Regions from separate parts of the Stenotrophomonas sp. Nf1 genome, predicted to be linked through region 2. Evidence: riboswitches for the same ligand, from Rfam matches in the RefSeq annotation. Region 2 holds a riboswitch; the other holds the start of a gene.
The links. Region 2 has a riboswitch for cobalamin ahead of btuB (TonB-dependent vitamin B12 receptor). Riboswitches for the same ligand answer to the same signal wherever they lie in the genome.
Positions count from the first base shown of each region.

Region 1: linked by a shared signal. The riboswitch ahead of C9412_RS10050 (epoxyqueuosine reductase QueH) and the one ahead of btuB (TonB-dependent vitamin B12 receptor) in region 2 are both predicted to bind cobalamin.

Region 1 is NZ_PYTV01000004.1:301,004-312,571, forward strand. It holds gene C9412_RS10025 (NADH:flavin oxidoreductase/NADH oxidase) at 1-147, shown strand, start outside; gene C9412_RS10030 (LysR family transcriptional regulator) at 151-1,062, opposite strand; gene purU (formyltetrahydrofolate deformylase) at 1,177-2,028, shown strand; gene C9412_RS10040 (NYN domain-containing protein) at 2,121-2,918, opposite strand; gene pncA (bifunctional nicotinamidase/pyrazinamidase) at 3,181-3,807, opposite strand; gene C9412_RS10050 (epoxyqueuosine reductase QueH) at 3,864-4,535, opposite strand; cobalamin riboswitch at 4,710-4,939, opposite strand; gene C9412_RS10055 (patatin-like phospholipase family protein) at 5,053-6,927, shown strand; gene C9412_RS10060 (DUF1028 domain-containing protein) at 7,004-7,957, opposite strand; gene C9412_RS10065 (short-chain fatty acyl-CoA regulator family protein) at 8,082-9,449, opposite strand; gene C9412_RS10070 (CoA-acylating methylmalonate-semialdehyde dehydrogenase) at 9,564-11,069, shown strand; gene C9412_RS10075 (acyl-CoA dehydrogenase family protein) at 11,084-11,568, shown strand, end outside.
Region 2 is NZ_PYTV01000007.1:148,167-159,734, forward strand. It holds gene C9412_RS14150 (class I SAM-dependent methyltransferase) at 1-588, shown strand, start outside; gene gph (phosphoglycolate phosphatase) at 654-1,310, shown strand; gene btuB (TonB-dependent vitamin B12 receptor) at 1,728-3,569, opposite strand; cobalamin riboswitch at 3,680-3,902, opposite strand; gene C9412_RS14165 (acyltransferase) at 3,962-5,086, shown strand; gene C9412_RS14170 (histidine phosphatase family protein) at 5,218-5,796, shown strand; gene C9412_RS14175 (TfoX/Sxy family protein) at 5,887-6,249, opposite strand; gene C9412_RS14180 (GAF domain-containing protein) at 6,246-6,728, opposite strand; gene bioD (dethiobiotin synthase) at 6,797-7,489, shown strand; gene C9412_RS14190 (PLP-dependent aminotransferase family protein) at 7,535-8,983, opposite strand; gene msrA (peptide-methionine (S)-S-oxide reductase MsrA) at 9,231-9,968, opposite strand; gene C9412_RS14200 (cytochrome c biogenesis protein DipZ) at 9,983-11,568, opposite strand, start outside.

The DNA.
Region 1 (11,568 bases), on a different contig from region 2:
GATGCCGTGGCGCTGGCGCGCGGCATCCTCTACGACCCGCGTTGGCCGTGGCACGCCGCTGCCGCACTGCGCGAGAGCGTGCTACCGGCGCCGCAGTACCTGCGCTGCGAACCGCGCGATGCACGCGGCGTGTTCAAGACCCGCTGAGGCTCACACCCGCCAGGCCGGCGCCATGCCGACCTGCAGGTGCTCGAACAGCGCACGGATCTTGGCGGTGAAGTCGCGGCGGTCGCTGACGCAGAAGTAGACGTCCATCGGTTCCGGGCGCCATGCGCTGTCGGTGTCGAACACCGCACGCAGGCGGCCGTCACGCAGATAGGGTTCGGCCACGAACGCGGCCAGCCGGGTGATGCCGGCTCCGGCGGCGGCCAGAGCGGCCAGCGCATCGATGTCATCGCAGACCATGCTGGGCGGCAGCGCGGCGTCCACGCGCTGGCCGTCCTTCAGCAGGCCCCAGCGCAGCGGCCGGCCATCGGTCGGGAAGCGGTGCAGCAGCCCGCGATGGCTGCCCAGATCGGACGGGTGTTGCGGCGTACCGTGCGCCTGCAGGTAGGCCGGCGCAGCGCAGAACACGAACGGCACGCGCGCCAGTTGCCGTGCGACCACGCCGTCCTCCAGCTGCGCACCGATGCGGATGCTGGCATCCACCGCCTCCGGGCCATGCTGTACGGCGCGGTCATTCAGGCGCAGCTCCAGCTGCAGCTGCGGGTAGCGCTGCTGCAGCGAGGGCAGCAACGGCGCCAGTACATGGCGACCGAACGCGCTGCTGCTGGCGATGCGCAGCGGCCCGGCCGGTTCGATATCGCCAGCGGTGACCATCGCCTGCGCGCGTGCCAGGTCGGCTTCGATGTGCCGCACCTGCGCCAGATACAACGCACCGGCCTCGCTGAGTGCCAGCTGGCGCGTGCTGCGGTTCAGCAGCCGTACGCCCAGATGGGCCTCGAGCCGGTTGATGTTCTGGCCGACGGCGGTGGCGCTGATGCCAAGGGTGCGGGCCGCAGCGGCAATGCTGCCGGTCTCTGCGGTGCGGGTGAAGCTGCGGATCAGTTGCAACAGGTTCATGACCAGCCAGCTTGCCACGGGATCGGCCAAGTATCGCTTGGGACAGAACCAAGCCCTTCGGTTGCATCGGTGACCATCGATCCGATCAACACCCTGCTGGCCTACACTGCCAGGATGCGCCCCGATTCCATCCTCACCCTGTCCTGCCCCGATCGTACCGGCATCGTCTACCGTGTGTCCGGCCTGTTGTTCGACCACGGTTGCAACATCCTCGACGCCCAGCAGTTCGGTGACGAGGAGAGCGGCCGCTTCTTCCTGCGCGTGCATTTCGACCGCGACGCGAGCCTGCCGCTGGACACCGTGCACGCCGCGATGGCCACGTTGGCGGCCGACTTCGGCATGGACTGGCAGCTGCACGACGGTCGCCGCCGTGCGCGCCTGCTGGTGCTGGTCAGCAAGCAGGGGCATTGCCTGAACGATCTGCTGTTCCGCGCCCACAGTGGCCAGCTGAAGGTGGACATCGCCGCAGTGGCGTCCAATCACGCCGACTTCGCGCCGCTGGCCGCGTCCTATCAGGTGCCGTTCCATCATCTGCCGGTGAACGCCGAAACGCGCGCGGTGCAGGAGCAGCAGATCATCGATCTGGTCGAGCGCGAACGCATCGATCTGGTGGTGCTGGCGCGCTACATGCAGATCCTGTCACCCACGCTGTGCCGAGCATTGGCAGGCCGTGCGATCAACATCCACCACAGCTTCCTGCCCAGCTTCAAGGGCGCGCAGCCGTACCACCAGGCGCACGCGCGCGGGGTCAAGATCATTGGTGCCACCGCGCACTACGTAACCGAGGATCTGGACGAAGGCCCGATCATCGAACAGGACGTGGCCCGCGTCGACCATGCGATGGCGCCGCGCGAGCTGGTGCGGCTGGGCAGCGATACCGAATCGCAGGTGCTGGCACGCGCGGTGCGCCGCCATGTGGAGCACCGCATCCTGCTCAACGGACACCGCACGGTCGTATTCCGGTAGTGCCGGCCGCTGGCCGGCAATTGCAGCAATCCCGAGGTTGCCGGCCAGCGGCCGGCACTGCCACCGATGGCCGGTAATGCCCGGCGGCTTTCTCACTCTCCAGGAGGAGCGGCTTCATTCGCATTCCACGCGCTTTTCCTGCAGGCAGGCCTGGGGCACGTTGAGCGGACGCCATCAATGTGCTCCAGAAGGCCAGGCGGAATCGAAGACCACATCGGGTCCAACATGAAATCAACGCCCTCGCGACGCGCGAGTTTGGCGGCGGGTATGAAGTCCGCATCACCCGCCACCAGAATGATCTGGCGAACCTGCCGCTTCAGCGACAACGATGAGATATCCAGACCAATACGCATATCAACGCCCTTCTGTCTGACTTCCGGGTGCAGATCGCCGGGCAGAAGCGTGGAGAATGAGCGCTTGCCTTTCAGGAGCGCATCGAGCGTTCGTGAATCGGTTGTCCACGAACTGGAGTCCGCGAGATGGCCAAGACGCAGTGCCACTTTTCGCTTCTGCTTCAGGGCCTCGTGAAGGCTGACCCTGAAGTGTGCTTCCGGCGAGCGTGCATAGTCGATGCAGGCGCCTGAGATCGGGTTGTGCATCCGCTTCCGGAGTGGTGGGCAGTCGTAGAAGAAAATGCGGTAGAGATCCCGTCGTTCACACCCCGACGAATTCAGGTGCGCAAGTGCCCACCGGTAGGCAACCTCTGCGGCACGTTCAGCGTTGCCGGCGTTGTGAGGTTCAATCCGGCGGAATCTCTTAACGAAATATCCGCCATCGATGAGGATCGCCGTTGGCATGCCTTTGCCCTTTCGATTCCTTCCAGTAAAAAGCCCTCGGTTCGGCCGTCCCGCGATCTGTAGGGTGGCGTACTTGGAGGGCTGGAGGTTCATTGTGTTGCTGTCTGCAGGGGCAGACAAGCGGCAGAGGCGACATGATGACTCAACGGGCATCGCACGGTCGTATTCCGGTAGTGCCGGCCGCTGGCCGGCAACGGTAGAGATCCCGAGGAAGCCGGCCAGCGGCCGGCACTACCAAATCCTGCCTTCTGTAGAGCCGAGCCATGCTCGGCTGTTCTTCGGCCAGATGCTGTGAACCCGGTGGATGAGCCGAGCATGGCTCGGCTCTACAGTGAGCAACCGCAGGAGATGCGGGTCAGATCACCGCAACCCCCGCCTTGCCCAGCGCCTCGCGCACCATCGCGTCGTTGGCCTCGGTCACCGGCCGGGTCAGCTCCCACAGGAACTTCACCCGGAAGCCGGATTTCACCGCGTCCTGCGCGCTCCACAGCACGCAGTAGTCACGCGCCAGGCCGCACACGTGCACCTCGCGGATGCGGCGCTCGTGCAACCAGCCGGCCAGGCCGGTGGCCGGGCGCTCGCCGTCGGGGCCATGGTTTTCGCGGAAGGCGCTGTACGAATCCACCTGTGGGCGCGTGCCCTTGCGCAGGATCAGGTCGGCCGAAGTCCAGTCCACGCCCGGGTGCAGCACGGCGCCTTCGCTGCCTTGCACGCAGTGGTCGGGCCACAGGGTCTGCGGTTGTGCGTGCAGCAGGATGGTCTCGAACGGGCGCTTGCCGGGGTGCTGGCTGGCGAACGAGGCATGGTCGGCCGGGTGCCAGTCCTGGGTGGCCACCACCGTGCGGTAGTGGCGCTGCGCCAGCAGTGCGTTGATCGGCGCCACCAGCGCATCGCCCTGGTCACAGGCCAGCGCACCGCCGGGCATGAAGTCCGGCTGCAGGTCGATCACCAGCAGGGCGACATCGGCGGGCAGGGCAGTCATGGCAGATCCACTACAAACTGAAGGGGCGACCAGCGTGGCCGCCCCCCGAGCGCACGTCAATCGCCCTGCGGCGTCCCAGCGTCCTGCCCGTAGTACAGCAGGCCGATCCTGATCCGCTCGCGGCCGGTTTCACGGCGGTGGCGGTTGGCATCGCGCAGCGAATACACGCAGCCACAGTATTCCTGCTGGTAGAACTGCTCGCGCTTGCTGATCTCGACCATGCGGCTGGCACCACCGCCCTTGCGCCAGTTGTAGTCCCAGTATTGCAGGCCTTCGTAGCGCGAGGCGGCGCGGATGCCGCAGTCGTTGATCTGCGCCATGTTCTTCCAGCGCGAGATGCCCAGCGACGAACTGATGGTGTCGTAGCCGTGCTCGTGCGCATACAGCGCGGTGCGCTCGAAACGCATGTCGAAGCACATCGTGCAGCGGATGCCGCGCTCGGGTTCGTTCTCCATGCCGCGCGCGCGGCTGAACCAGTTGTCGGTGTCGTAGTCGCAGTCGATGAACGGAATGCCGTGCTGCTGCGCGAAGCGGATGTTCTCCTGCTTGCGCAGCTCGTATTCCTTCACCGGGTGGATGTTGGGGTTGTAGAAGAAGATCGCGTAGTCGATCCCGGAGGCGGTGATCGCCTCCATCACTTCACCCGAACAGGGCGCGCAGCAGGAATGCAGCAGCAGGCGCTTGCCGTCGGCGGGCAGGGTCAGGGTGGGGCGTTGGAGCTCGGTCATGGTCGGGTACCGCAGGGGCCGCCGGCAACGGCGACGGCCCCTGCCTCAGGGCGTGGGGAACGGGTCTGATCGGATACCGTGGAAAGGACGCGCGCGACCGCGCTGCCCGCCTGCGCAGGACAACGACAGCCCCGGCACCCTCCCCGCGGAGAGTCCAGGTCGAATCAGGGGACGGTCGTGTCCCCCGGCCGGGGCCGGTCTTCGGGCTGATGGACACGGGCCGAAGCCCTCCTACTCCCTGCCGCTTCCCAGGCGTAAGCCCAGTGCTGTTGGCAGGATTCGTTTCCATTCACCGCTGCGGGGCAGCTCCGGAATGGGCGCGCCAGGCGCCTTCACCGGATTCCCGTTTAAATCCCTGCCTTTGCCGGAGCGAGGACAGGGATACCTTCGGCGTGTGCACGGTGGACCGGTTGGCGACAATGGTCAAGGACCGAAGTCCGTGCAGTGGTGTGGCTCACTTCTCAGGTTGTGAGAGCGTCCCTTGCCATACTGGACACCAGCGGACGGGAGAGGGCGTGTGGCAGACAAATATTGCGATCTGGTCATGAAGGGCGGCATCACCAGCGGCATCGTGTATCCCAATGCAGTACTCGCGCTGGCCCGCGAATACCGCTTCAAGAGCATCGGCGGTACCTCGGCCGGCGCCATCGCCGCGGCAGTGGCGGCGGCGGCGGCCTGCGGCGATCGTCGCCAGCAGGCCGGCGAGCACCTGCCCGATGACGCCGGCTACAACGGACTGTCGGCGGTGTCGGCGCAGCTGTCGCAGCGCGGCTTCATCTATCGGCTGTTCCAGCCTGCACGCGGTGCGCGTGCGGCGTACCGGCTGCTGGTGGTACTTACCGGCAATGCCGGCCTGCCGCGCAAGCTGCTGTGCCTGGCCATCGCGGTGTTCACCATTGCACCGCTGGAAGTGCTGGTCTCGCTGGCGCTGCTGCTCGGCCTGGGCTGGTGGGGCGGTGGCTGGAGCGGCATGGCGGCCACGCTGGTGCCGTCGCTGCTGTGCGCGTATGGGGCGGGTGTGGCCGGCGCTGCGCTGCGGGTGGCGCGGGTGGCGCGGCGCAACCTGCTGGGCCTGTGCAGTGGTCTGGGGCGTGACCGCTCCAAGCCGGCACTGACCGAGTGGCTGCACACCTGCCTGCAGCAGCTGTCGGGCAAGGCACTGGACGCGCCGCTGACCTTCGCCGACCTGCATGACGCGCCGCGCTACGCCGGTGAGCCGGACAGCCCGCATGCGATCAGCCTGCAGATGATCACCACCTGTGTCTCGCACAACGAGCCGCGCACGCTGCCGCTGGGCGGGGCGCAGTTCTGGTTCCTGCGCGAGGAGTTCGCGCAGCTGTTCCCGGCCAGCGTGGTGCAGTGGCTGGTGGACCACGCCGGGCCGCCGCTGGAGGTGGACGGGCGGCACTATCACCGCCTGCCGCAGGGCCCGCAGCTGCCGGTGCTGGTGGCCACGCGCATGAGCCTGAGCTTCCCGCTGCTGATCAGCGCGGTGCCGTTGCATGAGCCGTCGCGCCGCGAGCGACGCTGCGAGCCGACGGCCGCGGCAGCCGATCCGGAGCACAACGTCGCCGACAGCATGGAAGGGTTGACCAGTGCCGGGCAGGCCTGTGGCCCGGTGATCACCGCCTTCCGCATCTGCTGGTTCTCCGACGGCGGCATCAGCAGCAACTTCCCGATCCATCTGTTCGACGCCGCGCTGCCGCGCTGGCCGACCTTCGCCATCAATCTGGTCTATCCGCAGCATGCCGAGGCCGTCGGCCACGGCGGCAGCGGCCGCCAGGCGCTGGAACACGCGGTGTTCCTGCCCACCGAAAACCGTCACGGCTGGCAGCGCACCTACCAGTCGATCGCCACGCCGCTGGCCGCCGCCGAACTGGGCCGCTTCCTGTTCGCGGTGGTGGCGACCATGCAGAACTGGCGTGACCTGCTGCAGGCACGGGCGCCGGGCTACCGCGACCGCATCGTGCACGTCAGCCTGCAGGGTGACGAAGGGGGAATGAACCTGGACATGCCGCAGGAGGTGCTGACCCGCATTGCCGACAAGGGCAGCCTGGCCGGCGCACGCTTCTGTGCGTTCTCGTTCGAGAACCACTACTGGATCCGCTGGCGCAATCTGGCCTCGGCCTACCAGCGCTACACGCTGGAAGTGGCGCGTACCGATGATCCGGCGCAGCAGGTACTGGCGTATCGCGCAGCCTATTCGATGGTCGCCAGCGGCGTGCCGGCACCGCCGTCGTACAAGCTGGGCTCGGAAGACAAACGGTTGGGCTCACAGCAGCTGTGGGGGCTGATGGTCGAACAGGGCCGCAGCTGGGACGACCTCGGTCCCGACCTCACCGACGGGGCGCCGCGGCCACTGCCGCAGATGAAGGTGACGCCGATTTATTGAACCGGTCCAATCGGGGGCAATCGGGGTCAGATCCGTTTTCCACAGGAAAACGGATCTGACCCCTCCCCGGGGTACCTCAGCGCCACGCCTCCACCACCGCATCACCCCGCAGCGGCGCATACAGCGGCAATGCCAGCTCCTGCTTTACCCAGCCCGGGTTGAGCGTGCGCAGACCGGCCAGATACTCGCGTGCCAGCGCGGCATCGCCCTGGCGCATGGCCAGCCGCGCAGCCCGGGCCCAGGTGCGGTCCCAGCCGTGTGCCAGCGACAGCGACGTCGCCAGCGCGGCGCGCGCACCGGCCACATCGCCTTTCTCCCAGCGTTGCTCGGCACGGATGATCGCGTCGTTGGACAGGCGCATGTCGTACAGCTCGCGCAGCCGCGCTACCGCGCGTGGATCGGCGTCCACGCGCAGGTCGGTGTCCTGCCAGTCGCCGCCGGGGGTGCGCACCAGCAACGCTGCCGACCATTGCCCGCTGCGTTGGCCCCCCGCCGCCTGGCCGGCTTCAAGTGCCGCCAGCAGGCGCGCCGCCAGTGCGCCGCGTGATGCCTGGAAGCTGCGTTGCATGGCGGCCAGCACCTCCGGCCCGGCCAGGCCGTTGCCCTGCACGCTGAGCATGCCCTCACCGTATGCACCGGCCCAGTCCGCCTGTTGAGCGGTGGCGCCGGTGTACTGCGCATTGCCACCGCGCGCGCTGACCAGCCCCACCTGGCGCTCGGCCAGCGTGGTGCCATCGAAGTCGCCGTCTTCATCGAGCAGTTGCTTGAGCACCTGGGCAGGCGTGCGGCCCTTGGCCAGCAATGCGAGGCCCTTCGACCCGTAGGTCGGATTGGTTTCAAACTGGCTGGCGACGGCACCGACCTTCGCCTGCGCCCACGGCACACCCACGCCACCGACCGCCAGGTTGTGCGTGGCTACTGCCACGCCGCAGTCGCCGGCCTGGTTGCAGGCCACGATGGAAAACGTCGCCCACGCCGGTGCGGCGACGGCAACGAGCAGCAGGGCCAGGCAAGGGCGTAGCAGGAACATGGGTGTCTCCATGGGCGGGCATCCCGATTGGGATGCAGCCGACACACGAAAGGTTTAATCCCGCGCGTCCCATCATGGGGTCAGATCCCTTTTGCAGGGCAAAAGGGATCTGACCCCAACGGCATCAACGCCCCGGCAACTGCGCGAACGCGCGCTGCATGCAGTCCTCGCGCGGGCACACCCGGCACCCCGGGCCGATCGATACCGAGTTGCCCGGGCTCTGCACATCCAGCCCCAGCGAATACACCAGCCGCTCGGCGTGCTGCAGGTCGCAGCCCAGCGCCACGGCGAAGGTCTTGCGCGGCTGGCCATGTCCCACCGGCCCGCTGCTGACCTGGCGCGCCAGCCAGAAGTGGCGCCGCCCATCGGGCATGCGCGCGGTCTGCGTGAGGATGCGCCCAGGCTGGTTGAACGCCTCGTAGACGATCCACAGCGGGCACGAACCGCCCACCTGCGAGAAATGGAAATCGGTGGCCGAGTGGCGCTTGGACACATTGCCCGCCCGGTCCACGCGGATGAAGAAGAACGGCAGCCCCGGGGCACTGCGCCGCGCCAGCGTGCTCAATCGATGGCACACCGCCTCGAAGCCCACGCCGAACTGGTGCGCCAGCAGTTCGATGTCGTAGCTGCTGGCTTCGGCCGCGCGCAGGAAGCGCAGGTAGGGCATCACCAGCGCACCGGCGAAGTAGTTGGAAAGACCGATGCGTGCCTGTGCGATGCGCGCGTCATCGTTGAAACCGGCACGCGCCACCACCGCATCGATCTGCGGCAGGTAGCCGTGCAGGGCCAGTTCGGCGGCCATCTGGAATGCCTGCTGGCCCGGCTCCAGGTAGTCGGGCAGCCACAGCCGGCGGCTGCCGGCGTCGTACTGGCGCTTCTCGCGCCCGGCCTGCAGCGCGGCCACTTCCACCAGCACCCCGTGGCGGTCGGCCAGCAATTGGCGCAGGCGCGGCGCCACGTGCCCGGGCGACAACCCCCACTCGGCGAACAGGCGTTCGGCCAGTTCGTCCAGTTCGGGAATGTGGTTGTGCATGCGGTTGAAGAACTCGCGTACCTGGTCGCCGGCCGGCAGGGTGCTGCCGGCCTCCGGCTCACCGAGCTGGAACTCCAGTGCGGCGGCATGCTCGCGTAGCGCCAGGTGACGGCGGTGCAGGTCCAGCAGGGCACGGCTGACCTGCGGCAGGTTGCCGGCCAGGGCGCGCAGTTCGGTGGCGCTGACGTCGGCCAGGCCCAGGTCGCGCAGGGTCTCACCCAGCGCTTCCTGCAACGCGGCGGGCTCATCTTCGTCGAACAGGGCCGAAACGTCGCCCAATACCTGGCCCAGCTTCTTCTGCACGGCCGGGGTCAGCGGGCGCTTGTTGCGCTCGATCTGGTTCAGATAACTGGCCGACAGCCCCAGCGCCCGCGCCAGGTCGGCCTGGCTGTAGCCGCGCTGTTCGCGCAGCCGCAGCAGGCGCAGGCCGAGTTGTCGCTGGGCAGCTGAATAATTCACAGAATTAACAGGAATCGTGGGGTGTGTTGGCCAGATTAAGCGGGTTCAGCCCGGAAATCGAGGTGGGCGCTGTGAATAATGCCAAGCATCTTTCGAGCCCGTGGGATTGTCGTCATGACTGTTGCAGCGCCCCGTATCCGCATGCTGATCGATGGCCAGTTCATCGAATCGGCCACCTCCCACTGGCAGGACGTGGTCAATCCGGCCACCCAGGACGTGCTGGCCCAGGTGCCCTTCGCCACCGCCGCTGAAGTGGACGCCGCCGTCGCTGCCGCCAAGGAAGCCTTCAAGACCTGGCGCAAGACCCCGATCGGCACCCGCGCGCGCATCTTCCTGAAGTACCAGCAGCTGATCCGCGAGAACATGAGCGAGCTGGCCCACATCCTCACCGCCGAACAGGGCAAGACCCTGCCCGACGCCGAAGGCGATGTGTTCCGCGGCCTGGAAGTGGTCGAGCACGCCGCCGCCATCGGCAACCTGCAGCTGGGCGAACTGGCCAACAACGTGGCCAATGGCGTGGATACCTACACGATCATGCAGCCGCTGGGCGTCTGCGCCGGCATCACCCCGTTCAACTTCCCGGCGATGATCCCGCTGTGGATGTTCCCGATGGCCATTGCCACCGGCAACACCTTCATCCTCAAGCCGTCCGAGCAGGACCCGATGGTCACCATGCGCCTGGTCGAACTGGCGCTGGAAGCCGGCATTCCGAAGGGCGTGCTCAACGTCGTCCACGGCGGCGAGGAAGTGGTCAACGCCATCTGCGACCACCCGGACATCAAGGCCGTGTCGTTCGTCGGTTCCACCCGCGTCGGCACCCACGTCTACAACCGTGCCTCGCTGGCCGGCAAGCGCGTGCAGTGCATGATGGGCGCCAAGAACCACGCCGTGGTGCTGCCGGACGCCAACAAGGAACAGACCCTCAACGCGATGGTCGGCGCTGCCTTCGGTGCGGCTGGCCAGCGCTGCATGGCCGCCTCCACCCTGGTGCTGGTCGGTGAAGCACGCAACTGGGTGCAGGACCTGGTGACCAAGGCCAAGACCCTCAAGGTCAGCGGCGGCACCGTATCCGGCACCGATGTCGGCCCGGTCATTTCCTGCAGCGCCCGCGAGCGCGTGGAAGGCCTGATCGCCTCGGGCGTGGAGCAGGGCGCCAAGCTTGTGCTCGATGGCCGCAAGCCGCAGGTGGATGGCTTCGAGAAGGGCAACTTCGTCGGCCCGACCATCTTTGCCGGTGTCACCACCGACATGCGCATCTACCAGGAAGAAATCTTCGGGCCGGTGCTGGTCATCCTCGAAGCGGAAACGCTGGAAGACGCCATCGAGATGGTCAACAGCAACCCCAACGGCAACGGCACCGCACTGTTCACCCAGTCTGGCGCGGCCGCACGCAAGTTCCAGGAAGACATCGACGTGGGCCAGGTTGGCATCAACGTGCCGATTCCGGTGCCGGTGCCGCTGTTCTCGTTCACCGGTTCGCGCGCGTCCAAGCTGGGCGACCTGGGCCCGTACGGCAAGCAGGTGGTGCTGTTCTACACCCAGACCAAGACGGTCACCGCGCGCTGGTTCGATGACGAAACGCTGAGCCACGGCGTCAACACCACGATCAGCCTGAAGTAACCGCAGGAGCAGCCATGAGCCACTCGATGACGACGGAACTGGAAGAAGCACAGCAGGCGTACCGCGAGGCTGCGCGCGACTTCGCACACGCCGAACTGGCGCCGCACGCCGCGCGATGGGATGCGGAGGGCATCTTTCCGCGCGAGGCGATCGCCAAGGCCGGTGAACTGGGCTTCTGCGGTCTGTACATGGACCCGGAAGTGGGCGGCAGCGGCCTGAGCCGTCTGGACGCCGCCGTCGTCATCGAGGAGCTCGCCAACGTCGATCCGTCGACCGCGGCCTACATCAGCATCCACAACATGGCCTCGTGGATGGTGTCCAAGTGGGGCCAGCCGGCCCTGCGCGAAGCGTGGGGCACCTCTCTGTCCTCGGGCAACAAGCTGGCCTCGTACTGCCTGACCGAACCGGGCGCCGGTTCCGATGCGGCCTCGCTGAAGACCACGGCGGTGCGCGACGGCGACCACTTCGTGCTGAACGGCGCCAAGGCCTTCATCTCCGG
Region 2 (11,568 bases):
TCTGGCGGCGGCCAGCAGGCGCCGGTACTGGCGGCGGCCGGTGCCGAGGTCACCGTGTTCGACCTTTCCGATGGGCAGCTGGAACAGGACCGTGCGGTGGCCGCGCGCGATGGCCTGCAGTTGCGCACCGTGCAGGGCGACATGCGCGATCTGCACGCCTTCGCCAGCGGCAGCTTCGATGTGGTGTTCCAGCCGATCTCCAATCTGTACGTGCCCGACGTGCGCCCGGTGTGGAACGAGTGCCACCGCGTGCTGGCCCGCGATGGCCTGTTGATGGCCAGCTTCTACAACCCGGTGCTGTTTGTCGGTGCACGCGATCCGCAGCTGGATGCGCAGGGCCTGATCCGGCCGCAGTACGCCATTCCCTACTCGGATCTGGAAGACCTGGCGCCGGCCGAGCGCGAAGCGAAACTGGCCCGTGGCGATGCATTGACCTTCGGCCACAGCCTGACCGAACTGCTTGGCGGCCAGCTCGACGCCGGCTTCGTCATCGATCGCTTCATGGAAGACTGGCAGCCACAGCCACGCTTCCTCATTGATCGTTATCTGCCCACCTTCCTGGCCACGCGCGCGCGCCGCATCGGTTGAGGCCGGTCCGGCAGGAAAACCGGCGGCGTACAATGGACGGCTCCACGTCGTGCAGGTGCCGTCCCTTGTCGTATCCCTATCCGCTGGTTGTGTTCGATCTTGATGGCACGCTGGTGGACAGCGCCGCCGATATCGCCGAAGCGCTGAACCGCACGCTGGAGCAGATCGGCGTGGCGCGCGTGCCCGAGTCCACCGTGCTGGGCTGGATCGGCGACGGCGTGGGCCGGCTGGTTGAACAGGCCATGCAGGCGGCCGGTCGCAAGGTCGATCTGGCCGCCGTGATGCCAGTGTTCATGGTGCATTACCGCGACTGCCTGCTGCGCAGCCCGCAGCTGTTCGAAGGGGTGACCGGCGCGCTGGCGCAGCTGCGTGCCCGCGACGTGCCGCTGGCAATCTGCACCAACAAGCCCGAAGCCCTGGTGCCGCCGCTGCTGCAGCACCTGGGCATCGCCGATGCGTTCGCGCTGGTGCTGGGCGGTGATTCGCTGCCACAGCGCAAGCCCAGCGGCGAGCCGCTGCGCCACATTGCTGCCCATTTCGGGTTGCCGGTGGAGGACTGCCTGATGGTCGGTGACTCGCTCACCGATTACCGCGCCGCCGAAGATGCCGGCATGCCGATCGCACTGGTGCGCTACGGCTATCCGCGCGGCCTGGATCTGGCCACCGCGCATGCAGTGGCGGTGATCGATGACCTGCGCGAACTGCCGGGGTTGCAGGGTTGATGCAACGGACAACGCCGGTCGTCGGGCGGTAACCCGGGCCAACGCAACGGGTAGTGCCGGCCGCTGGCCGGCAACCCGCAATGCGTTGCCGAAGATGGCGATGTTGCCGGCCAGCGGCCGGCACTACCTCGGCTGGTAACGCACGCTCAGCGGGTACTCGCGGCCTGCGGTCGAACACGTTGGCCGCGACGCAATGGGTAGTGCCGGCCGCTGGCCGGCAACCCGGAATGCGTTGCCGAAGATCACGATGTTGCCGGCCAGCGGCCGGCACTACCTCGGCTGGTAATGCACGCTCAGCGGGTACTCGCGGCCTGCGGTCGAACACGTTGGCCGCGACGCAATGGGTAGTGCCGGCCGCTGGCCGGCAACCCGCAATGCGTTGCCGAAGATGGCGATGTTGCCGGCCAGCGGCCGGCACTACTTCGGCTGGTAACGCACGCTCAGCTGGTACTCGCGGCCGGGCTGGTTGAACCACGCAACCGTCTCGTACCTGCGGTCGAACACGTTGGCCGCGCGTGCCAGCAGCGACCACGACGGCGTCAATGCGTACTCGGCGCGCAGATCCAGCGTGCCGTAGCCGCCGACCTTCACCGTGTTGGCGGCATCGTCATAGCGCTTGCCGGCACCCTGCACGGTCAGCCCGGTGCGGAAATCACCGAAGCGACGGTCGATGTCCAGGCGAGCGGTCTGCTGCGCGCGGCGCGGCAGCCAGTTGTCGAACTGTGCACTGTCCCCGGTGCGGTTGCGCGGGTCGGTGTAGCTCAGCTGCGCGGTGATGTCGAAGCCGGCCAGCAGCGCGCCACCGGTCAGTTCGGCGCCGCGGATGCGGGCCTTCTCCACCTGCTGCATCCGGAACGTCGCGGCATCGTAGGTGATCAGGTCGTCGATACGCGTTTCGTACACGTCCAGGCCCCAGTGCCAGCCCTGGCCCTGCTGCGAAACGCCCAGATTGGCGCTCTTGGACTTCTCCGGATCCAGGGTCGGCACGCCGCTCCACGGGTCGTACAGGTCGCTGAAGGTCGGTGCCTTGAAGGCGGTGCCGTAGCTGGCGTTGAGGCGCAGGCCGTGGCCCAGCTCCATCGCCCAGCCGACGCTGCCGGTGGCGTGGTTGCCGAACTGCTGGTTGTCGTCGTTACGCGCGCTGGCCTGCAGCTGGTGGCGGCCGAAGCGGCCCTGGTACTGCACGAACACGCCGGTGTTGCGGCGGCTGTCGACGAGGTAACCGGCGCTGCTGCCGTCCAGGTTGTCTTCGCTCCAGTCGACGCCGGCGCTCAGCAGCTGGCCGTCGGCCACGCCGAAATCACCCTGCAGCGAAGCGCTGTCACGGTGGGTCTGCGCGCTGCCACGCACATCGAAGGCACCGAAGTTGTCCGATTCGTTGTCGCTGCGTCCGACGTTGGCGGTGAAGGCCACGCGCTCGGACGGGGTGTAGCGCACCTTGCCGGCCAGTACCTGCTGGCGGGTCTCGGAGTAGTTGTAGTAGCCGTCGTAATGGTTCTTGCCATCGGCGCGCAGCGCGCTGCCTTCCACGTTCCACTGCTCGTTGAAGGTATAGCCGCCGCGCAGGCTCTTGGACAGGTTGCGGTAGCCGTCGCGGTCAGGCTCGTCGGCGAAGCAACCGGTGAACAGCGTGGCCGAGCCGCGGCAGGCATCGATGCCATCGGAGTGCTGGTAGGCGATGTCGGCGCCGAACCAGCCGCGCTCGGTGCCGCCGCCGATGCCACCGCTGGCCTCGCGCAGGCCGTTGCTGCCGCCACCAAGCTGGAAGTGCGGGGCGAAGTCACCCTGGTTGCGACGGGTGAAGATCTGGATCACGCCACCGATGGCATCGGCGCCGTACAGACTCGACTGCGGACCACGGACGATTTCCACGCGCTCGATCTGCGCCAGCGGCAGGTCCTGGTACATGGCCAGGCCGAGGTCGGCGCTGTTGATGCGCACGCCATCGACCAGCACCACGGTGTGGCCGGAGTTGGTGCCACGCAGGAACAGCGAACTCTGCTTGCCTAGGCCACCGGCGTTGGTCAGGTTGATGCCGGCACGCCCGCGCAGCAGTTCCTGCAGCGAGGTGGCCTGGCTGGATTCGATCTGCGCACGGTCGATCACCTGCGCTGGCGCGATGCTGTCCTGCAGCGCGATCGGGGTGCGGGTGGCAGTGACCAGGACCTGGTCGAGTGCGGTGGTGTCCTGGTTGGCATGGGCCAGCGCGGGCAGGGCGGCCAGCACGGCCAGGGTCAGCATTCGGGACTGCAGCTTCATGGGGGACTCCAGGTGCCACGCACGCCCGCGTGGCGAAGGGGAGAAGCCGCGAAGGCAGGCACGCGCCGATGCCCGCAGGCTGCAGGCATCTGGCGCCATGCCCACCGCATCGCGACCTGAGGCTTCCGGGCCGGTCTCCGGGCTCGCCGCCGGGTGGCGCGAGGCCACCGTCCAGGCGCCTTCCCGTGCGCGCGGCACAGTGGCGTATTGCCTGGAACTGACGTGCTTACCGTTGCGGGGGCAGCGCCGGCATGGCGCGGAATCACGCGTCACCGGCTTCCCGTTTCAACCTGCCGGCCGAAGCCGCAGGTCACCTGGAAGTGCGCGCAGTCTAAGTCATTGCCTGCCGCGGGCGTTAGAGTAGTGGCCTCTTCAGGTTCGTGCGAGTGGCCATGGTTGCGAAGGATCGCCTGCAGTTTCTCGATGCCCTGCGTGGCCTGGCGGCGGTGTACGTGGTGCTGTACCACGTACAGTCGATGCCGGCACCGGCCCTGCCGGTAGCGGCGGCCTGGCTGCCGGCCGTGCACATGGGGGCCACCGGCGTTGCGCTGTTCTTCGTCATCAGTGCGTTTTCCCTGTGTTACACCATGCCCCGGCATCAGGCCAGCGGCCGGCCGCTGCTGAGCTTCTACCTGCATCGATTCCTTCGCATCGCGCCGCTCTTCTATGTGCTGTTGATGTTCTCCCTGTTCCGCGATGGTCGCGGCGACCATGCCGGTCATTCATGGGGGGAGATCGCGGCCAACCTGTCCTTCACCTTCAACCTGTTCCCGGGATGGGAAGCGGGCATCGTGTGGGCCAGTTGGGCGGTGGGCGTGGAGATGCTGTTCTACGCCATCTTTCCCGCGCTCTACGTGCTGGTCGGCAAGGCGCGCAGCGCCTGGGCGCTGTTGATCGGATTGCTGGCGCTGGTGGTGCTGGCCTGGACGGGCGTGCTGGGCCCGCGCCTCCAGGCTTCGCTGGGTGACTACGGTTGGCTGCGCCATGCCCCCGTCTTCGCGATGGGGCTGGTGGGCTTCCATGCCTTTGCTGCACTGGCGCGGTTGCCGGCACCGCGCGCGCGGCGCTGGGCACAGGGGTTGAACCTGGCCGGTGTGCTGTTGTTGCTGCTGGCCGCGTCCTCAGTCGCGTGGGCTGCCGCCGGCCCCTGGCAGTGGCAGTTGTCGGGGCTGGGCTACCTGTGCCTGCTGCTGGGCTTCTCGCAGTGTCCGCCGCGTTGGCTGGTGAACCGCTTTTCCGCTTGGCTGGGCACGGTGAGCTATTCGCTTTATCTCGGCCATCCGATCGTCATCGCGGTGCTCGGTCCGGTGTTCGCGCGGGTGCTTGCCGTCCAGGGCGGCAGTGTCGGCTACCTGTTGTGCGCGGCGATGACGCTGCTGGTGGTACTGCCGCTGGCTGCACTCGGCCATCGTTTTGTCGAAGCTCCGATGATCCGTCTCGGCAAACGGCTGATGTCGCCCGCCATGCCGGTGCGCAGCGCCGTTGCAGGTGGGCAGCCAGAGGGCGGCGCACGCTAGAATGATGCGCCCCGTCGCGGGGCATCAGTTCTGGAAGTGTTGCCGATGATTCTGTTCCAACCGCTACCGATTCCCGCCGCTGGCCTGTCCAAGGCGCTGCCGCGCCGGCAGGTACAGACCGGCCGGCAGCGATGATTCTCGATCTGGTCCGCCACGCGGGCAACGGCCGTGATGAATACCTCGATGGCCGCAGCGATCCGCCGCAGCTGGCGCGCCTGCCGCAGGAACTGGTGGAGGCTTACGCCGGGCAGGAATGGCAGCGGGTGATCAGTTCGCCGCGCCTGCGTTCGCTGCATACGGCCATGGCGCTGGCCACCCCACGCGGACTGGATGTGGAAGCAGACGAGGAATGGGAGGAGCTGGATTTCGGCGATTGGGACGGGCAGTCGCTGTTCGACCTGCCGGAGGACGCGCTGGCAGCCTTCCACGCCGATCCGCATGCGTTCCCGCCGCCCAACGGTGAAAGCTGGGGCCACTTCGAACGGCGCATCGCGCGCGCGCTCGACCGGTTGCTGGACGAGGAGGAGCCGCTACCGACGCTGGTGGTCAGCCACGGTGGACCGCTGCGCATGGTGCTGTCGCAGGTCTGCGGTCTGCCGATGTCGCTGTGCTGGGCCTTGCGCATCGACCACGGTACCCGTCTGCGGGTGTGGCTGGAGCGCGGTGAGGTGGGCCTGGTGGGCGAACTGCTGGAGCTGCAGCAGCCGTAAGCCAGCGGTAGTGCCGGCCGCTGGCCGGCAGCTGCACGATCTTTGCAACGTTCCCGAGGTTGCCGGCCAGCGGCCGGCACTACCAGGCCGTCAATCCTCGTCGGCGTCGTCCGCTGCGCTGTCCTCAGCGTCAGCGTCGTCATCGAAGCGCTGCTCATGCACCGGACCCGAGGCCGGGCCGGCCGCCTTCAGCGGATGCGCGGCGATGCGTGCCTCGTACTCCTGCACCAGTGTTTCACGCTGCGGCTCGCTCAGGTCCTGCCAGTGGCAGTCCAGCAAAGCCCCTTCCAGCGAGTAGAGCAGGTTCAGGCTGGGCTTGAAGCCGGCCCGCTTGACCTTGACGAAGGCGCCCACCGCACCGATCGCGGCCAGGTCCTCGCGGCTGCGCAGGCCGACCTGGCGCAGCCAGGCTGCACTCTTCGGGCCGATGTTGCGCAGCTTCGGTGCGCTCATCCCAGCGCCTCGACGAACACGCGCGCGATGGCTTCCAGTCCGGCCTGGTCGTCGGCATCGAAGCGGCCGACCTTGGGGCTGTCGATGTCGAACACGCCGATCAGCTCATCGCCGCGCAGCAGCGGTACCACCAGTTCCGAGCGCGAGGCCGAATCGCAGGCGATATGGCCGGGGAAGGCATCAACGTCTTCCACGCGCTGGGTCACGCGCTGGCTGGCGGCGGCACCGCACACGCCCTTGTCCAGCGGAATGCGCACGCAGGCCGGCAGGCCCTGGAAGGGGCCGACCACCAGTTCCCTGCCGTCGTACAGGTAGAAGCCCACCCAGTTCAGGTCGGGCAGGGCGTGATAGACCAGCGCGGAGAGATTGGCCGCATTGGCGATGCGGTCGGACTCACCGTAGACCAGGCCACGGGCCTGCTCCAGCAGCTGGGCGTATTGTTCCGGCTTGCTGCCGGTCAGCGAGGCATTGGCGAACATGCGTGCAGTCTAGCAAGCGCACCGGGCCGGCGATAATGAACGCTCTGTTGCCCTGTTGGAGCCTGCCGATGCCGTTGCCCGCCACCCTGCCGCCCGCGTTGTTCGTGACCGGCACCGATACCGAGATCGGCAAGACCGCCGCCAGCACGGCGCTGCTGCATGCGCTGCGCCGGCGCGGCCTGCGTGCCGTTGGCATGAAGCCGGTGGCCAGCGGCAGCGAAGACCGGGGGCAGGGCCTGCGCAACGAGGATGCGCTGGCGCTGCAGGCGGCCAGCTGGCCGGTACCGGACTATGCCGACCTCAACCCCTATGCGCTGCGGCAGCCGCTGGCCCCGGAACTGGCAGCCGCCGAGGACGGCGTGCAGGTGCAGCTGGCACCGATCGTGGCCGCGTTCGAACGGCTGCGCGCGCAGGCCGACATCGTGGTGGTGGAGGGCGTAGGCGGCTGGCTGGCGCCGGTCTCGGCCACGCTGGATCAGCTCGATCTGGTGCGTGCGCTGCAGCTGCCGGTGCTGCTGGTGGTGGGCATGCGCCTGGGCTGCGTCAACCACGCGCGGCTGACCGCGCAATCGCTGCAGGCCAGCGGCGTGGAATGCCTGGGCTGGATCGGCAACCACATCGACCCGGCCATGCAGCGCCAGGAGGAGAACATCGCCACGTTGCAGCAGCGCCTGCCGATGCCGTGCTGGGGCCGCCTGCCGCATCTGCCGGGGGCGGATGGCGAAGCGCTGAGCGCGCATCTGATTGGCGACCTGGGGTAGTGCCGGCCGCTGGCCGGCAGTGCAGTTGCCGGCCAGCGGCCGGCACTACCGTGTTGCAGCTGCCAGCTCGCACGCCATCGCCCCCAGTCGCTCCACCGCGCCAACGAAGCGCGCGTCCAGCGTCTGGCAGCACGACAGGCGCAGGGCATGGCGGTAGCGCGCGCCGCGCGAATACACCTGGCCGGGCATGAACACGATGTCCTCCACCAGCGCACGCTCGAACAGCTCGCGGGTATCCACGCCGGGTAGTTCCAGCCACAGCAGGAACCCGCCCTGCGGTTCGGTGGCACGGGTGCCGGCCGGGAAGTGCTCGGCCACCAGCTGGCGCAGCCGTCCGACCTGTTCGCGATACAGGCGGCGCATGCGGTGCAGGTGGTGCTCGTAGCTGCCCGCTTCCAGATACGCGGCCACTGCGTCACCCAGCAGCTGCGGTTCGCCGCCGGTGGACTGGAATTTCAGCAGTGCGATGCGCTCGGCGAAGCGGCCGCCATCGAGCCAGCCGATGCGGTAGTCCGGCGCCAGCGTCTTGGAAAAGCCACCGACCACCATCACCCAGCCGTCGCGATCGAAGGCCTTCAGCAGCGGTGCCGGTGGCTCGCAGAACTGCAGCTCGGCATACACCGCATCTTCGATCAGCGGCAGCTGGCGCGCGTTGACCAGCTCGGCCAGGCGCTGCTTGGCGGCCATCGGCATGGTGCAGCCCAACGGGTTGTGCACCGTCGGCATCACCACCAGCGCCGCCAGTGGCGTGTGCTCCAGCAGCGCCTCCAGCGCGTCCACGTCGAGGCCGTGTTGTGGATGGGTCGGCAGTTCAATGGCCTGCAGGCCCAGCGTGGCCAGCAGCGGGTACAGGTTGAAGTAAGACGGCGCTTCGATGCCCACCGCATCACCGGGCTGGGTGACCGCACGCAGTGCCAGCTGCAGGGCCTCCATCGCGCCATGGGTGAGCAGCAGACGCTCGCTGTGGGTGTGCAGGCCCATGCGCGGGCCGCGCCGTACGATCTGCGCCAGCAACCGTGGTGATCCATTCGGACGTGCATAGGTCTCCACCGTCTGCTGGCCATGGCGCAGCACCTGCGCAGTGTGCTTGGCCAGCTGCGCGCCGGGATAGAACTGGCGACCGCGTGGGCCGGCGAAGGCCAGATCGATCACACCGGGGCGCCGTTGCGCTTCCAGTACACGGGCCATCAGCACCTGCTGCAGCGGCGCGGTCGGTGCCGAGGGCACATCGCGCAGCGAGCGATCCGGCACCGACAGCCGCGGCGCCACCTCGAAGCCGGCCTTGGGCCGCGGAATCACCAGGCCGGCATCCTCCAGCTGGCGATAGGCGGCGATCACGGTGTTCAGGCTGAGCTGCCGCTGCGACGCCATCTGCCGCAACGACGGCAGGCGGCTGCCTACGGGCAGGCGACCGCCGTGGATGGCCTCGGCCAGTTCATCGGACAGCCGCTGGTAGCGGGGAGGGATCATCGCGCTGTGGTCATCTGTATCCATCGAATGTCCCGTCATCTGGAGCTGTACCCATGATGACGGCGAGCCTAGCATGCTGTTGTCGGCCAGGCCTGATCGGTGCCCGGGCGATACTTTCCATGCGCACGGCTGGATGGCCGTGCGTTTTTTTTCGTTTTGTGTAGAGCCGAGCCCATGCTCGGCTGCTCTTCCCTCAACGGCAGCCGAGCGTGGGCTCGGCTCTACAGGGCAGCAGCACCGGGCGCCGGTGGGGGCCCAGCGGAAATGCCGGCTACCGCATCGGCACCAGCACCGCATCGCGCCGGTACAGCGCCGGGAACTGCCTGCCCAGCGCCGCCAGCTTGGGCGCGTCGTAATAGCGGATGTAGGCCGCCTGCGGGTAGTTGCTCATGTAGTTCTGGTGGTAGCTCTCGGCCGGGTAGAAGCGCTGGCCGCTGACCAGCTGGGTGACGATCGGTGCGGAATAACTGCCGGCCTGGCCGAGCTGGGCGATGTAGGCACGGCTGGCCGCTTGCTGGCGGGCGTCGTCGCTGAAGATGGCCGAGCGGTACTGGCTGCCGTGGTCCGGGCCCTGCCGGTTGAGCTGGGTCGGGTCATGGGCCACCGCGAAGAACACCTGCATCAGCTGCCCGTAGCTCACCTGGCGCGGGTCGTAGTCGATCTTCACCGCTTCGGCGTGGCCGGTCTGGCCACTGCTGACCCGTTCGTACCGCGCGTTGGCAGCGCTGCCGCCGATATAGCCGGACACCGCATTGCTCACGCCCTTGACGTGCTGGAACACGCCCTGCACCCCCCAGAAGCAGCCGCCGGCAAACACCACGCTGGCATGGGTGGCGTCATCGCCGAACGCAGCCTCGCCGCTGGGCGCGGGCAGTGCCTTGGCCTGCGCGCTGGGCTCGACCGGTGCCGCGATCGCGCCGTGATCGACCAGCAGCACCGCAGCGATCAGCGCCGTGGCGACCAACCCGGCAACACCCGCGGCGACGCCCTGTTCAAAGGAGAGTTTCATCGTGTCCTCCTGGTTCAACCGAAGGTGAAGGCATAGGCCTGTACGCCCGCATCGAGGAACTCGATCTCGAAGCGGTGCGGGCCGACCGTGCCGCGCTGGCGCACCAGCTGGTACAGCCGGTGTTCGTCGACCACGCCACTGCTGTCGGCGCCGACATCGCTGCCGGCGTCGGTGGCCGGCAGCGGCTTGCCATCGAGCAGCACGCGGAAGCGCACCGGCTTTCCTTCCTGGCTCGGCGCCAGCACCAGGTGCAGGTCGCGCGCATGGAACTGGAAGGCGATACGGCCGCCGGCCCGTTGCAGTTGTGCCGCCTCGTCGGTGACCGTCCAGTGGCCGGACAGTCCCCACTGGTTCAGCGCCAGCGCAGTGGGCAGCGAATAATCGAAGGCGGTATCGGCACGCTGTCCACCGGGCGAGGCGAACTGCTCGGCGCGGGCGTGGCCCAGGTAGGTCTCCGGCGAACGCAGGTTGCCCATGTCAGCCTGCGCGGCCACGCCCTTGAGGTCGGCAGCGGCGGGATCAGCCGGCGGCGGCAGATGGGTCTGGCCGGCCTCGGTCAGCAGGCGGCGGATCACCTGTTCCGAACGCACGTAGTTGCCCTCACCGAACTGGTGGCCACGGATGTTGCCCTGCGCATCGACGAAGTACTGCGCTGGCCAGTAGCGGTTGTTGAACGCGCGCCAGATCGTGTACTGGTTGTCCAGCGCCACCGGGTACGCGACCTTCAACTGCTCAACCGCCTTCATGACGTTGCGTGGGTCACGTTCGAAAGCGAACTCCGGGGTGTGCACGCCGATCACCACCAGGCCATGGTCGCGGTAGCGCCGCTCCCATTCGTGCACGAACGGCATCGCGCGCAGGCAGTTGATGCAGGAGTACGTCCAGAAATCGACCAGTACTACCTTGCCGCGCAGCTGCTGGGCGCTCAGCGGCGGGCTGTTGAGCCAGCCGGTGGCACCGTCCAGCGCGGGCAGGGTGCCTTCCACCGGCAGCGGTGCATCGGTAGCAGCGTTGGCACCGGCCAGCATCATCATCGGCGGTGCCGCCGGCTGCGCGCCGGGCACCGCATCGAGCAGGCCCTGTTCAATGCGCGCGGTGCTGAGCGTGGACAGGCGGGTCAGCAGGCCGGTATCCCAGCCCAGACCGATCGCCACCACCGCCAGCAGCGCGGCCACGCCCAACACCTTGCGCAGCACGTCACCCAGGCCGAGGCGCGCCTGCAGGGCGCGGAATACGCGGCCGCCCACCCAGACCGCCAAGGCCAGAGCGGTGATGGCGCCCAGCGCGTAGGCCAGCAGCAGCGTGCTGGTGCCGGCGCTGGCGCCGTGCAGGGCCGCACCGGTCAGCACCAGACCAAGGATCGGCCCGGCGCAGGGTGCCCACAGCAGGCCGGTGGCGATGCCGATCAGCAGCGAGGTCCACGCGCCGCCACGGCCGGCGGCATCGGCCGCATCGGCGCGCGCACTCAGCTGCGCACCCACGCGCTGGAACGGCGCCAGCAGATGGTCGGCCAGCCGTGGCCACAGCAAGGCCAGCGCGAACAGCGCCATCAGCAGCAGGGCGATCCAGCGTCCGATCTGGTTGGCCTGTGCCACCCACT